DNA from 2 places in the Nonomuraea sp. NPDC050022 genome. Region 2 is predicted to be linked to the other one. Evidence: riboswitches for the same ligand, from Rfam matches in the RefSeq annotation. Region 2 holds a riboswitch; the other holds the start of a gene.
The links. A riboswitch is a leader RNA that binds a small molecule or an ion and turns the genes downstream of it on or off. The one in region 2 is predicted to bind glycine.
Positions count from the first base shown of each region.

Region 1: linked by a shared signal. The riboswitch ahead of gcvT (glycine cleavage system aminomethyltransferase GcvT) and the one ahead of gcvP (aminomethyl-transferring glycine dehydrogenase) in region 2 are both predicted to bind glycine.

Region 1 is NZ_JBITKE010000001.1:1,298,208-1,305,429, reverse strand. It holds gene ACIBO2_RS05690 (hypothetical protein) at 1-547, opposite strand, end outside; gene ACIBO2_RS05685 (FCD domain-containing protein) at 612-1,316, opposite strand; gene ACIBO2_RS05680 (glutamine synthetase family protein) at 1,425-2,801, shown strand; gene ACIBO2_RS05675 (aldehyde dehydrogenase family protein) at 2,807-4,150, shown strand; gene ACIBO2_RS05670 (3-oxoacyl-ACP reductase) at 4,156-4,920, shown strand; gene ACIBO2_RS05665 (gamma-glutamyl-gamma-aminobutyrate hydrolase family protein) at 4,981-5,670, shown strand; glycine riboswitch at 5,763-5,860, shown strand; gene gcvT (glycine cleavage system aminomethyltransferase GcvT) at 5,991-7,091, shown strand; gene gcvH (glycine cleavage system protein GcvH) at 7,088-7,222, shown strand, end outside.
Region 2 is NZ_JBITKE010000007.1:468,229-475,450, reverse strand. It holds gene gcvP (aminomethyl-transferring glycine dehydrogenase) at 1-1,610, opposite strand, end outside; glycine riboswitch at 1,767-1,859, opposite strand; gene ACIBO2_RS31250 (MerR family transcriptional regulator) at 1,893-2,513, opposite strand; gene ACIBO2_RS31245 (bifunctional nuclease family protein) at 2,662-3,132, opposite strand; gene ACIBO2_RS31240 (MerR family transcriptional regulator) at 3,242-3,904, opposite strand; gene ACIBO2_RS31235 (FHA domain-containing protein) at 3,963-4,475, opposite strand; gene ACIBO2_RS31230 (mannose-1-phosphate guanyltransferase) at 4,769-7,222, opposite strand, start outside.

The DNA of each region.
Region 1 (7,222 bases), on a different contig from region 2:
GCAGTACGGGCACGAACAGGCCCACTATCCCGGTCCAGATCTTGCCCTTCAACAGGGTGGTCACGGCGAGCACCATGTTCGCCACGAGCAGCGCGCCTGGATTGACCGGGGTCCCGTAGTCGAACGACAGCGGCCGGAGCCCGGTGAGCAGCAGCCCCGTCATCGCGACCGCGATGAACACCGCGTCGACCGAGGTGCGGCCCTCTTCCTCCCAGTACACGTCGTGCAGGTGCAGGATCAGCGCGAACTCGTCCAGCACCAGCGCCGACCCGATCCCGAAGACGGCGGCCGCCGCGGCGTAGGCCACCTGCGACGCCGAGGACACGATCAGCCCGCTGACCCCGCCGACCAGCATGAGCACGACCCCGAACACCACGTGGTGGATGTGCATCTCGCCCACGTTGACGTTGCGGAACCAGCCGACCTTCGCCCTGATCAGCCGCACGTTGACGCGGGTGGCCACGAAGGCCCCGATGAGCGCGACGAAGAAACAGAACAGCGGCAGCCGTCCCGTGTCGACAATGCTCAGCTCGAACCAGTTCCCCATGACCTTGAAAACGATGCTACGAGGCCAATCGTCATCCCTTGACCATTTGGACCGGGAAACGAACTCAAGACAGGAACGCGCGCAGCAGCGCCGCCGTGCCCTCCAGGTGCTCCGCCACTGCTCGGCGGGCCCCTTCCGGGTCGCCCGCCAGGATGGCCGCCACGATCGCCTCGTGCTGGCGGGCGGAGTGGTCGAGGTTCACCTGGAGCATCGGGATGGCGTTGAGAAGGTCGCTGACCCGCAGGCGCGCGTCGGCGCAGGCGGTGGCCAGCAGGGCGGAGCCGGTCAGCTCGGCGATCGAGAGGTGGAAGGCCGTGTCCAGCCGCCGGTAGTCCCCGATGCCCGCCTTGTTGAGCGCCGCGAGCCGGCCGCGCAGGAGGGAGCGCTGGTCGTCGGTCAGCGTGGCCGCCGCCAGCACCGCCGCCGCACCGCATTCGACCGCCATGCGGAAGGTCAGCGCGTCGGTGAGGTCGGCCGTGCCCATGTCGGCCACGACCCTGCGCAGGTCGCCGCTCTCCGGCGGAGGCGGGGCGTAGGTGACGAACGCGCCGCCGTAGCGGCCGCGCCGTACGTCGAGGTAACCCGCGTCCTGGAGCGCCCGGATCGCCTCGCGCAGCGTCACCCGGCTGATGCCGAGCTGAACGGCCAGCTCACGCTCCGGGGGCAGTTTCCGGCCCGGCGCGACCACGCCGAGCTTGATCGCCTGGAGCAGCCGTTCTACCGTCTCCTCGAAGGCGTTTCCTGCCCTGACCGGCCGTAACACCGTCATCAACCGCGCCGAGTCGTCCAACGTGTCCTCAGGTCTTGACAAGCGATCCCTATATGCACATCAATGGTCTAAGAGTAGCCCAATTAGCGGGAAAGCGAGCGAACTTCTGTGAGCGAGCGAGGTCTTCCACAGCCCGGACCACTGTCCGTCGACGAGTTGCGTGACGAGGTGGCCGCCGGGCGGGTCGACACCGTGCTGCTCGCGCTCGCCGACATGCAGGGCAGGTTGCAGGGCAAGCGCCTGTCGGCGCGCTACTTCCTGAACGAGGTGCTGGGGCACGGCTCGGAGGGCTGCAACTACCTGCTCGCCGTGGACGTGGACATGAACACGGTCGACGGCTACGCGATGTCGTCCTGGGAGCGCGGCTACGGCGATTTCGTGATGAAGCCCGATATTTCCACGTTGCGGTGGGTGCCGTGGCAGGAGGGCACCGTCATGCTCATGGCGGACCTGACCTGGGAGAGCGGCGACGACGTGACCGCCTCGCCGCGGCAGATCCTGCGCGCGCAGCTCGCCCGCCTCGCCGACCGCGGCCTGGCCGCCTTCGTGGGCACCGAGCTGGAGTTCATCGTGTACGAGGACAGCTACGAGGACGCGTGGAAGCGCGCGTACCGCGACATGTCCCCCGCGAACCTCTACAACGTCGACTACTCCCTCCTCGGTACGGCCCGCATCGAACCCCTCCTTCGCCGGATAAGACGGGACATGGAGGGAGCTGGGCTGTACGTCGAGTCCGCCAAGGGCGAGTGCAACCTGGGCCAGCACGAGATCGCCTTCCGCTACGACGAGGCGCTGAAGACCTGCGACAACCATTCCATCTACAAGAACGGCGCCAAGGAGATCGCGGCTCAGGAGGGCAAGTCGATCACCTTCATGGCCAAGCCGAACCAGCGCGAGGGCAACTCCTGCCACATCCACATCTCGTTGCGCAGCGTGGACGGCGACCCGGTAATGGCGGGCGACGGCCCCCACGGGCTGTCCGAGCTCGGTGCCCGCTTCATCGCCGGGCAGCTGGCTCACATGCGCGAGCTCACGCTCTTCTACGCCCCGAACATCAACTCCTACAAACGCTACGTCCCCGGCAGTTTCGCCCCCACGGCCGTCAAGTGGGGCGTGGACAACCGCACCTGCTCGCTCAGGCTCGTCGGCCACGGGGAGTCGCTGCGCATCGAGAACCGGGTGCCGGGCGGCGACGTGAACCCCTACCTCGCGGTGTCGGCGCTGATCGCGGCCGGGCTGCGCGGCATCGACGAGGAGTTGCCGCTGGAGGACGCGTTCGGGGGCAATGCCTACGACTCCGGCGCCGAGACCGTGCCCCACACCTTGCGGGACGCGCTGGCGCTGTTCGAGGGGTCGAAGCTGGCGCGTGAGACGTTCGGCGACGACGTGGTGGCGCACTATGCGAACAACGCCCGGATCGAGCTGGCCGCCTTCGACGCGGCTGTCACGGACTGGGAGCTGTTCCGGGGTTTCGAGCGGATGTGAGCACGATGCAGATCATCAATCCGGCGACGGAGGAGATCCTCGCCGACGTGGAACTGGCCGACGCGGCCGAGGTCGACCGGGCCGTGGAGCGTGCCAGGCGGGCCTATCAGAGCTGGCGCGACGTGGCGCCCGGCGACCGGGCGCGGCTGCTGCGCCGCTTCGCCGACCTGGTGGACGAGCACCGGGACGAGCTGGCCCTGCTGGAGCTCACGAACTCCGGCCACCCGATCGGCAACGCCCGCTGGGAGGCGGGCGCGGTACGCGACGTGCTGCACTTCTACGCCGCCGCCCCCGAGCGCAACCACGGCAAGCAGATCCCGGTGCCCGGCGGCGTGGACATCACCTTCCAGGAGCCGCTGGGCGTGGTGGGCGTGATCGTGCCCTGGAACTTCCCGATGCTCATCATGAGCTGGGGCGTCGCCCCGGCCCTGGCCGCGGGCAACACGGTGATCGTCAAGCCCGCCGAATGGACCCCACTGACCGCGCTGAGGCTGGCCGAGCTGGCCCTCGCCGCGGGCCTCCCCGAGGGGGTGCTCCAGGTGCTGCCTGGGGCAGGGGAGGTCGCGGGGGCCCGCCTGGTCGAGCATCCGCGGGTGGCCAAGATCGTGTTCACCGGCTCGACCGAGGTGGGCAAGGAGATCGCCGCCAAGGCGGCAACCCAGGTAAAGCGGATAACCCTCGAACTAGGCGGCAAATCCGCAAATATCGTGTTTGCGGACTCTGATCTGGAAAAAGCGGCGAAAACGGCGCCGTATGCCGTCTTCGATAACTCCGGCCAGGACTGCTGCGCCCGATCCAGGATCCTGGTGCAGGCGGGGATCTACGACGCGTTCCTGGAGCTGCTGCTGCCGGCCGTACAGAACATCAGAGTCGGCGACCCGCTCGACGAGAGCACCGAGATGGGCCCGCTGATCAGCGCCGAACATCTGGAGCGGGTGCGCGGCTTCATCGACGGCCCGCCGTACCTGCAGGGCGACTGCCCGCAGGGCAAGGGGTTCTGGTTCCCGCCGACGGTCCTGACGCCGGCGCTCACCGATCGGGCGTTCACCGAGGAGATCTTCGGGCCCGTGGTGTCGGTGGTGCCGTTCGCGGACGAGGCGGAGGCGGTGCGGATCGCCAACGACACGCCGTACGGCCTGAGCGGCTCCATCTGGACCCGCGACGTCGGCCGGGCGCTGCGCGTCGCGCGGGCCGTGGAGGCGGGTGCGCTGTCGGTGAACTCGCACTCCTCGGTCCGCCACTGGACGCCGTTCGGCGGCTTCAAGGAGTCCGGCCTCGGCCGGGAGCTGGGCCCGGACGCCCTCATGGCGTTCACCGAGACCAAGAACGTCTTCATCTCAACGGAGTGACACACATGCAGCGTTTGCACAACCGCGTCGCCGTGATCACCGGCGCGGGCGGCGGCATCGGCCTGGCCACCGCGCGGCGGTTCGCCGAAGAGGGTGCCAAGGTGGTCTGCGCCGACGTCGACGAGGAGGCGGGCACCAAGGCCGCCGCCGAGGTGGGCGGGCTCTTCGTCAAGGTCGATGTGACCAGCGAGGACGACGTCGTCCGGATGTTCCGGACGGCGTTCGACACCTATGGCTCCGTCGACATCGCCTTCAACAACGCGGGCATCTCGCCGCCCGAGGACGACTCGATCCTGGAGACCGGCATCGAGGCGTGGCGGCGGGTGCAGGAGGTGAACCTGACGAGCGTCTACCTGTGCTGCAAGCACGCGATCCCGTATATGCGACGGCAGGGCAAGGGCTCGATCATCAACACCGCGTCGTTCGTGGCGGTGATGGGGTCGGCGACGTCGCAGATCTCCTACACGGCCTCGAAGGGCGGGGTGCTCGCGATGTCGCGCGAGCTCGGCGTCCAGTTCGCGCGTGAGGGGATCCGGGTGAACGCGCTGTGCCCGGGGCCGGTCAACACGCCGCTGCTGAAGGAGCTGTTCGCGAAGGACCCCGAGCGGGCCGCTCGGCGCCTGGTGCACGTGCCGGTGGGGCGCTTCGCCGAGGCGTCGGAGATCGCGGCGGCGGTGGCGTTCCTGGCCAGCGACGACGCCTCTTTCATCACGGGCTCGGAGTTCCTCGTCGACGGCGGCATCTCGGGCGCCTACGTCACGCCTCTTTAGGAGCACGTCACGCCTCTTTAGGAAGGGACCTTTAGGAAGGGACCTTAAGGAAGGGAAGTTGTGGAACGACCCGTCATCGGGATCACGTCCTATGTCGAGCCTGCCCGCTACACCGTGTGGGAGCTGCCCGTCGCCCTGCTGCCGTACATGTACGTGGAGCAGGTGGTCCGGGCCGGCGGACAGCCGGTGATCCTGCCGCCCGCCGGGTCGCCCGCCCGACTGGTGGCGCGGTTGGACGGGTTGATCCTGGCCGGTGGTGGTGACGTCTCGCCCGAGCGGTACGGCCAGGAGCCGCACGACCAGACCGGCTACATCCGGAAATTTCGGGACACGGCGGAGTTCGCGGTGATCGAGGCGGCTCTTGAGGCCGACCTGCCCTATCTCGGGATCTGCCGGGGTATGCAGGTGCTCAACGTCGTGCTCGGCGGGACCCTGCACCAGCATCTGCCCGATGTGGTGGGACACACCGGGCACTCCCCCGCACCCGGCGAGTTCGGCCACCTGCCCGTCCGGCCCGTGGCGGGGACTCTCGTCGGCAAGGCGCTCGGCGCCGAGCCGGCGACCGTGCCGCACTACCACCACCAGGCCATCGACCGGCTCGCCCCCAGCCTGACCGTGTCCGCCGTGGCGGACGACGGCACGATCGAGGCGGTGGAGCTGGACTACAGGACGTTCGCCATGGCCGTGCAGTGGCATCCGGAGGCGGCGAAGGACTGCGCGCTGTTCGAGGCGCTCGTCGCCGCCTGCTGAACCGCCCCCGGTACAGCCCTTTTGGCCCCAAGCGGCCGGATCCGCACGCGACAACTCCCCCATAACAGCACTAGGCTTGCGGACATCACCGTCGAAACCGTGCGGGAGAGCGTCCTGGCATCCGGCCAGGTCCCCTGAAGGAGCAAGCCCTCCCCGCGAACCTCTCAAGGCAAAGGACCGCACGGACGAGGTGTCCTCTGGAAAGCAGGCCTGGCGGCCTCGCCGAAGGTGAAAGTCCGGCAAATTACGGGCGAAGCTCTCAGGCACCCATGACAGAGGGGGAGGATGTCTGGCATCCGATCCTGCCCTGAGGTGCGCATATGTCACGTCCTACACCGCTCCGAGACGTCCACGAGAGCCTCGGCGCGACATTGACCGATTTCGCCGGGTGGCTGATGCCGCTCCGCTACGGCAGCGAGTCCGCCGAGCACAACGCGGTGCGCCAGGCGGCCGGGCTGTTCGATCTCTCCCACATGGGCGAGATCTTCGTGACCGGGCCTCAGGCGGGCCAGGCGCTCGACTACGCGCTGGTGGGACACCTGTCGGCGCTCGCGCCCGGCCGGGCCCGCTACACCATGATCGTGAACGAGCATGGCGGGGTGCTGGACGACCTGATCGTCTACCGGCTCGGGGACGAGGAGTTCGGCGATGAAGAGTTCATGGTGGTGGCTAACGCCTCCAACTATGAAAAAGTCGGGGAAGAGCTGAAAAATCGCGCCAAGTCGTACAACGCGGTGGTCGAGGATCGCTCGGAGCAGTACGCGCTGATCGCCGTGCAGGGGCCGCGCGCGCAGGAGATCCTCGCCACGCTCACCGACGCCGACCTCGCCGGGCTGAAGTACTACGCGGGCCTGCCCGGTCTGGTCGACGGGCGGCAGGCGCTCATCGCGCGTACCGGCTACACGGGTGAGGACGGGTTCGAGCTGTTCGTGGCCAACCAGGACGCCGTGCCGCTCTGGCACGCGCTGACCGAGGCCGGCCGGCCGTACGGGCTGCGAGCGGCGGGTCTGTCCAGCCGTGACACGCTCAGGCTCGAAGCGGGCATGCCGCTGTACGGCAACGAGCTCGGCGTCGAGCTGACCCCGTTCGACGCGGGGCTGGGCAGAGTGGTGAAATTCGACAAGCCGGGCGACTTCGTCGGCAGGTCGGCGCTGGAGGCGGTCAAGGACACGCCGCCGCGGCGCCGGCTCGTCGGACTGGTCGCGCGGGGTCGCCGGGTGCCGCGCCACGGATACCCGGTGACCAAGGACGGCGCCGTCGTCGGCGAGGTCACCAGCGGGGCACCCTCCCAGACCCTGGGTAAGCCCATCGCCATGGCCTACGTCGACAATGGGGCCGACGCAGGTCTGGCCGTGGACATCCGGGGCAGCCATGAACCTATGGACCTCATTGAGCTGCCCTTTTACAGGAGGAACAAGTGAGCAACATCCCAGACGAGCTGAGCTACACCAAGGAGCACGAGTGGGTGGCCGGGCTCGACGACGGCATCACCGTGACCATCGGCATCACGGCCTACGCGGCCGAGGCGCTGGGTGATGTCGTCTTCGTGCAG
Region 2 (7,222 bases):
ATGAGGTGGCGGTAGCCCGCGGCCTGCCCGACTGGCGCGAAGGGGTGGATCCCGGCGAACTCCGGCCAGGTGATGGGCTCCATCTCGGTGGTGGCGTTGAGCTTCATCGTGCAGGAGCCGAGCGGGATCATGGACCGGTCGAGGGCGATGTCCTTGTCCTGGAGCCTGCGCAGGTAGCGCAGCATCGCGGTCTCGGAGTGGTGACTGTGGAAGACGGGGTGGGTGAGGTAGCCGGACTCCCGCGTCAGCGCGGCGGGCAGCGTGTCCAGCCCATCGTCGGCGAGGAGGCCGGCCACCGGCCCGCTGACGCCGAAGGCGGCGGCGACCTGCTCGAGGTCGGCCGCGGTGGTCTTCTCGTCGCAGGCGACGGAGACGTGGTCGGCGTCGGCCTGCCACACGTTGACGCCGCGCTCGGCGGCCTGCCGGACGACCTCGGCGGCCCGGCCGGGCACCCTGGCCAGCACGGTGTCGAAGAACTCCCGGTGTACGACCTCGACGCCGCCGCGGCGCAGGCACTCGGCCAGCGCGGCGGCGTGCCGGTGCACGCGGCCGGCGATGCGGCGCAGCCCCTCGGGTCCGTGGTAGACGGCGTACATGCCGGCGATGACGGCCAGCAGGACCTGCGCGGTGCAGATGTTGCTGGTGGCCTTCTCCCGCCTGATGTGCTGCTCACGGGTCTGCAGGGCCAGCCGGTAGGCGGGCGCGCCGTCGGCGTCGACGGAGACGCCCACGAGGCGGCCGGGCATCTGCCGCTGCAGTCCTTCGCGTACGGACATGTAGGCGGCGTGCGGCCCGCCGAAGCCGAACGGCACGCCGAAGCGCTGCGAGGAGCCGATCGCGATGTCGGCGCCGAGCTCGCCCGGCGCGGTGACCAGGGTCAGCGCGAGCAGGTCTGCGGCGGCGACGACCAGCGCGCCCGCGGCGTGCGCCCGCTCGGCCACGGCGCGGAAGTCGCGCAGCCGGCCGGAGGCGCCCGGGTATTGGACGAGTACGCCGAAGCACTCGGGCAGCTCGCCGTCGAGCGTGTCCTCGACCAGCGTGATGCCCAGCGGCTCGGCGCGGGTGGCCAGCACCGCCTTGGTCTGGGGCAACGCGTCGGCGTCGACGACGAACACGTCGCTCTTGGACTTGCCCGCGCGCCTGGCCAGTGTCATCGCCTCGGCGGCGGCCGTGCTCTCGTCGAGCAGGGAGGCGCCGGCGACGTCGAGCCCGGTCAGGTCGGAGACGACGGTCTGGAAGTTGAGCAGCGCCTCCAGGCGGCCCTGCGAGATCTCCGGCTGGTAGGGGGTGTAGGCGGTGTACCAGCCCGGGTTCTCCAGCAGGTTGCGGCGGATCACCGCCGGGGTGATCGTGTCGTGGTAGCCCAGGCCGATCATCGAGGTGAGCACCCGGTTGCGGTCCGCGATGGCCCGCAGTTCGGCGATGACCTCGGTCTCACTGGCCGCGGCGGGCAGCGCGAGGCGGTCCTTGATCCTGATGGACTCGGGGACGGCCACCGCCACCAGGTCGGCCACGGACTCGAAACCCACGGCCTCGAGCATGCGCTGCTGCTCGGATTCGGACGGGCCGATGTGCCGGGTCGAGAACGGCGGAGCTGACAGATCGGTCATGGAAGGTGCCTCCCGAGGGCTATGGAGACCGGCGCCTGGGCGCGGGCGAGTGCCGGATCTCCCCCTCTGTCATGGCGACCTGAGAGCTTCACCCCCATGAGGGCTTGCACCGTCGGTGAGGCGCGCCTGGCGGGCGTGCCTGCTTTCCAGAGTTGCCTACCCCGAGCGGTACGGGTGCCTGAGAGATTCCGGGGAGGGTTGCTCCTTCGGCGCCCCGAGACCAGCCCGGGACTCTCCCGCAGGGGGTCGTCAGCCTTGCGCTCTAAGGTTACTACCGGATTGCTACCCTATGCGGCGCGACCGTCGCCGCTGGGCCAGCTCGTCAGCGGGGTGGTCGGCCGGGACGCTGTCCTCGACCGCCGCCCTTTCCCCCGGCAGCTCCGCGAGGGAGCCCTCGACCTCGCGCCAGACCCGGCCGAGCGCGATGCCGAACACGCCCTGACCGCCCTGGAGCAGATCGATCACCTCGTCGGCCGAGGTGCACTCGTAGACGCTGACGCCGTCGCTCATGAGCGTGATCTGCGCGAGGTCGCCGACCCCGCGGTCACGCAGGTGTTGTACGGCCGTACGGATCTGCTGGAGGGAGACTCCGGTGTCGAGGAGCCGCTTGACGACCTTGAGCACCAGGATGTCGCGGAAGCTGTAGAGCCGTTGGGAGCCCGAGCCGTGCGCGGCTCTTATCGTCGGCTGGACCAGCTCCGTGCGCGCCCAGTAGTCGAGCTGCCGGTAGGTGATGCCGGCCGCCGCGCACGCCGTCGGGCCGCGGTATCCGATGTCACTCGGCAGTGTCGTGGGCTGCTCGTCGAAGAGCAGGCCCTGCTCTCCGGCACGCTGCCGCGCACTCTCACGCCGCACCGGATCTTCCTGGCCGGCCGTCTTTCCCTCGCCGCTGCTGACCGCCACGCGGACCTCCGGCTTTCTCTCATCCCATGGCCTGATCTGGGGGTTCGTAAAAGCGCGGCCATGGGTTTCACTTGCACCGTAGGACCGTGACCATGCGCAGTCAACGATCCCGCTCGGCGCGTCGTGAAGCGTAAATGCACTGAAATACCTACCCCGCCCGGCCAAAGTCCTCGGGGGTGATCGTGTCAAGGAACTCCCTGAACTTCTCCACCTCGTCCTCTTGGTCGTCGGGGATGATCACCCCGGCTTCCTGGACGACCTCCTCACTGGCGAAGATTCGTGCTCCGGTGCGCAAGGCGAGCGCGATCGAGTCGGAGGGCCGCGCGCTCACCTCGACGCCGTTGGAGAACACCAGGTCGGCGAAGAAGATACCGTCACGCAGGGCGACGATGTTGACCGCGCGCAGGCCCACGCCAAGAGCGCTCAGCACGTCCCTGAACAGGTCGTGCGTCAGTGGCCGGGCTGGAGGCTCCTCCGCTTGGGCCAGAGCGATGGCCGTGGCTTCGGTCATCCCAATCCAAATCGGCAGGAACCTCTCCCCGTGTGCCTCCTTGAGCAAGACGATCGGCTGATTTGTAGGCATCTCTACGCGGACGCCCACGACCTCCATCTGCAACACGGGCTGCTCCATATTCGACTGGTCGGCGACCCCGGCACAGCTATTGAGCCGGTCCGCTTCTGCATTTCAACGTAACACCCGAGGGGCCTTGTATGTCCCGCTGGTCCGGTCATCGGCCTAGAACGGTTCGCACGCCTGTACGCACCAGAGCGGCGTGCAGGTCGAGCAGCAGCGCCGACAGCTCCCTCGCGGCCTCGTCGGCCTCTCCGATGGCCCCTGGGGCCCGGCGTTTGAGTATGGGCGCGACCGTCTGCTCCACCAGACCGCACTCGCGCTCGGCCGCGGCCTTGACCGCGCGCAGATGCCGGGCGTGCAGGCCGAACCGGGCCAGGGCGCCGACGCTGCGCGCCACGTTGAGCGCCTCCTCGTCGTAGCGCCTGGCCGTCGCCGAGAGCAGCCCGTAGTCCTCGAGCTCGGCCAGGGTGTCCTCGTCGAGCCCGGCCGCCTCCAGCAGCTCGGCGCGGCTCAGCCGCACCTCCCGCGTCTCCGGCCGCTCGCTCACGGCACGCGGGCGGCCGAAGTGCTCGGCCATCTTGTCCTTGATCACCCGCAGCGGCAGGTAGTGGTCGCGCTGCTCGGTGAGGATGTAGCGGAGCTGCTCGACGTGCAGGTGGGTGAACTTGCGGTAGCCCGACGGGCTGCGCTCCGGCTCGATGAGCCCCTCGCCCTCCAAGAAGCGGATCTTGGAGATCGACACATCGGGGAACTCGCCCTGGAGCATGGCGAGCACCTCCCCGATGCTCATGTGCGAGCGTGCCGCCTGCGCGCTCATGCGGCTTCCTCCGTGAGCCGCATGAACGCTGTGACTATCGGTCGCTCGCTGGGCTCGCTCATGCGCCGGCGGCGGTCCGCATCAGGAAGACGAGGCGGAACTTGCCGATCTGCACCTCGTCACCGGAGTGCAGCGGCACCTCCTCGATGCGCTCCCGGTTGACGTAGGTGCCGTTGAGGCTGCCCACGTCGCGCACGGAGAACTGGCCGCCGCGAAGGCGATAGAACTCCACATGCCGCCGGGAGACCGTGATGTCGTCCAGGAAGATGTCACTCTCGGGATGGCGCCCCGTGGTGGTGAGGTCCTTGTCGAGGCGGAAACGGCTCCCGGCGTTGGGCCCCCTGGTCACCGTGAGCAACGCCGTGCCAGGCGGCAGTTGCTCCACCAGCGCGCGCTCGGCGAGGAGCATGTCACCGGTCTCAGCCTCGTACGCCTCGATTCCCGCGACAGAGATCGTCGATGTGGTGTCCCCGGCGACCTCGGTTCTGGTCAGCGGTGACCCACAACGGGAACAGAAACGGGCATCCTCGGGGTTGGCGTGCCCGCACTGCGTGCAGTAGACGCTCGGCATCGATCGGCTCGGCCTCCTACCGCGAAGACGCGGCAACGGGGATCTGGGCGCGCCTCGCTTCGCTCTTCAAGTTTGCGAATGCCGCAACTTACGCTGATCAGCGGCAAAGGTCAAGGCGGGGCGCTGGACGACGGGTTCGGACGGTGACAAAGTTACCGCCGCCCGAGCCCCAAGGTCCATGCCGCCGCGCGTTCTAACATTACGATCTTGTACGTTCCGCCGCCACCGATCCGCCAGTGTCACTCTGCGTGACGATTCCATGCGGATTGCCGTATCGATTTCGGCTCCGAGGCTCAGGAGGCCGCCTCCTCGACCACGCGGGCCCAGTGCTCCAGGAGCGACTGCGCGGTGTCCACGTCGGCGGCCTCGGCCCACAGATCGGTGACCGGTTCGGTGGCGGCGGGCAGGATCAGCACCCAGCTCCCGTCCTCGGCGGCCACCCGCACCCCGTCGGTGGTGTCGACGCGGCAGCCGTCCGGCTCGGCCTCGGCGGCCTCGATGACCGAGCGCATGACGGCGCCCTTGGCCGCCCACGGGGTCGGCACCGTACGCTTGAGCAGCTTGGCCTCGGGGATGCGCGCGTCGATCTGGCTGAGCGAGAGCCGGGTGCGGGCGACCAGGCCGAGCAGCCGCATGAACGCCGCCACCCCGTCGATCGCCGGACCGAACTCGGGCACCACGAAGCCGCCCCTGCCGTCGCCCGCGAAGATCATGTCTTCGTCCACCGCGGCCGAGGTGAGGGCGTCGACCGCCGTGGAGGTCCAGCGCACCTGCACGCCGTGGAAGCGGCAGACCTGCTCGGCGACCCTGGTGGTGGTGACGGGCAGCGCCACGCGGCCGGTCCTGCGCTCGGCGGCGATCAGGTCGAGCACGACGAGCAGGGCCCGCTCCTCGCCGATCAGCTGGCCCATCTCGTCCACCAGCGCGATGCGCTCCCCCACGGGGTCGAACCGCACCCCGAAGGCCGCCCTGGAGGAGCTCACGAGCTCCGACAGGCGCTGCAGGTCCCTGCGGCGCTCGGCGAACGTCTCCGTGGGCGAGATGTCGTCCAGGCGGGCGTTCACGGTGAGCACGTCGACGCCGAGGCGGCCCAGCAGCGTGGGCAGGACCAGCGCGGAGGTCCCTCCGGCGCAGTCGACGACGACCTTCATGTCCCTGATGCCGGTCATGTCTACGCAGCGCAGCAGTTCGTACGCGTAGTCCTCGACCGCCCTGGCGGGAAAGCGCAGCTCGGCGATCTCGCCGGGGAAGGCGCGCCGGAACTCCTGGCGGGAGAAGACGCGCTCCAGCTTGCGCTGGGCGGCCGGGGGCAGGTCGGCGCCGCGGTCGTCCATGATGACGATGTCGATGCTCTGCGGGTCGCCGGCGGTGGTGCGCAGCGCGATGCCGCCCGCGGCCGACTCCCTGGCCGTGTGGAAGCGGGCCACCGGCAGCGGCGCGGCCTCCAGGTCGAGGACGTTGATGGCGCTGGCGTTGAGCGCGCCGATCACGGCCCGCTTCAGCGCCCTGGCGGCCAGCGAGGAGTCGCGCGAGGTGACGACGTGCTCGCCCTTCTTCAGGGTGGTGGCGTACGCGCTGGCCAGCCGTACGCACAGCTCGGGGGTGATCTCCACGTTGACCAGGCCGCTGACGCCGCGGGGGCCGAACAGGCTGCGCTGGCCGCGCGACTCCCAGATGACGCTGGTGTTGACGACGGCGCCGGCCTCGATGGTCTTGAACGGGTAGACCTTGACGCCGCTGGAGACGTACGCCTCGGGCTCGATGACGCACTCGTCACCGATGACGGCGTTCTCCTCGATGCGGGCCCCGGCCATCACGTCGGTGCTCTTGCCGATCACGCAGCCGCGCAGGTGGCTGCCGGGGCCCAGGTAGACGTTGTCGTGGACGACCGCCCGGTGCAGGAAGGCGCCTTCGCGCACGACCGTGTTGTTGCCGAGCACGGTGTACTCGCGCAGCTCGGCGCCGGCCTCGACCTTGGCGTACGCGCCGACGAGCAGCGGGCCCTTGAGCACCGCGTCGGGGTCGACCGAGGCCGACTCGGCCACCCAGACGCCCGGCGAGACCTCGAAGCCGCCGATGTCCACGGCGACCCGGCCGGACAGGGCGTCGGCCTGGGCCTTGAGGTAGCTCTCGTGGGTGCCGACGTCCTCCCAGTAGCCCTCGGCGACGTAGCCGAAGATGGGGGCGCCGCGCTCCAGCAGGGTGGGGAAGACGTCAGCCGACCAGTCGACGGGCTCTCCCGAGGCGACCGCGTCGAGGACCTCGGGCTCCATGATGTAGATGCCGGTGTTGACGGTGTCGGAGAAGACCTGCCCCCAGGTGGGCTTCTCCAGGAAGCGCTGGACCCGGTTGCCCTCGTCGACGATCACGATGCCGAACTCGAGGGGGTTGGGCACCCGTTTCAACCCGATAGTGACAAGCGCCGAATTTTCACGATGAAAACGGACCATATCCGACAAATCGATATCGGTCAGGGCGTCGCCGGAGATCACCAGGAATCGGTCGTCACGCAGGCGGGCCGCGGCGTTCTTCACGCTGCCCGCCGTGCCCAGCGGAACGTCCTCGGTGGCGTATTGCAGGCTCATGCCGAGTTCGTCGCCGTCGCCGAAGTAGTTGCGCACGAGCGCGGCCAGGAACTGGAGGGTGACCACGGTCTCGGTGATGCTGTGCCGTTTGAGCAGGCGCAGCACGTGCTCCATGATCGGGCGGTTGACCACGGGCAGCAGGGGTTTGGGCTGGTTGGCCGT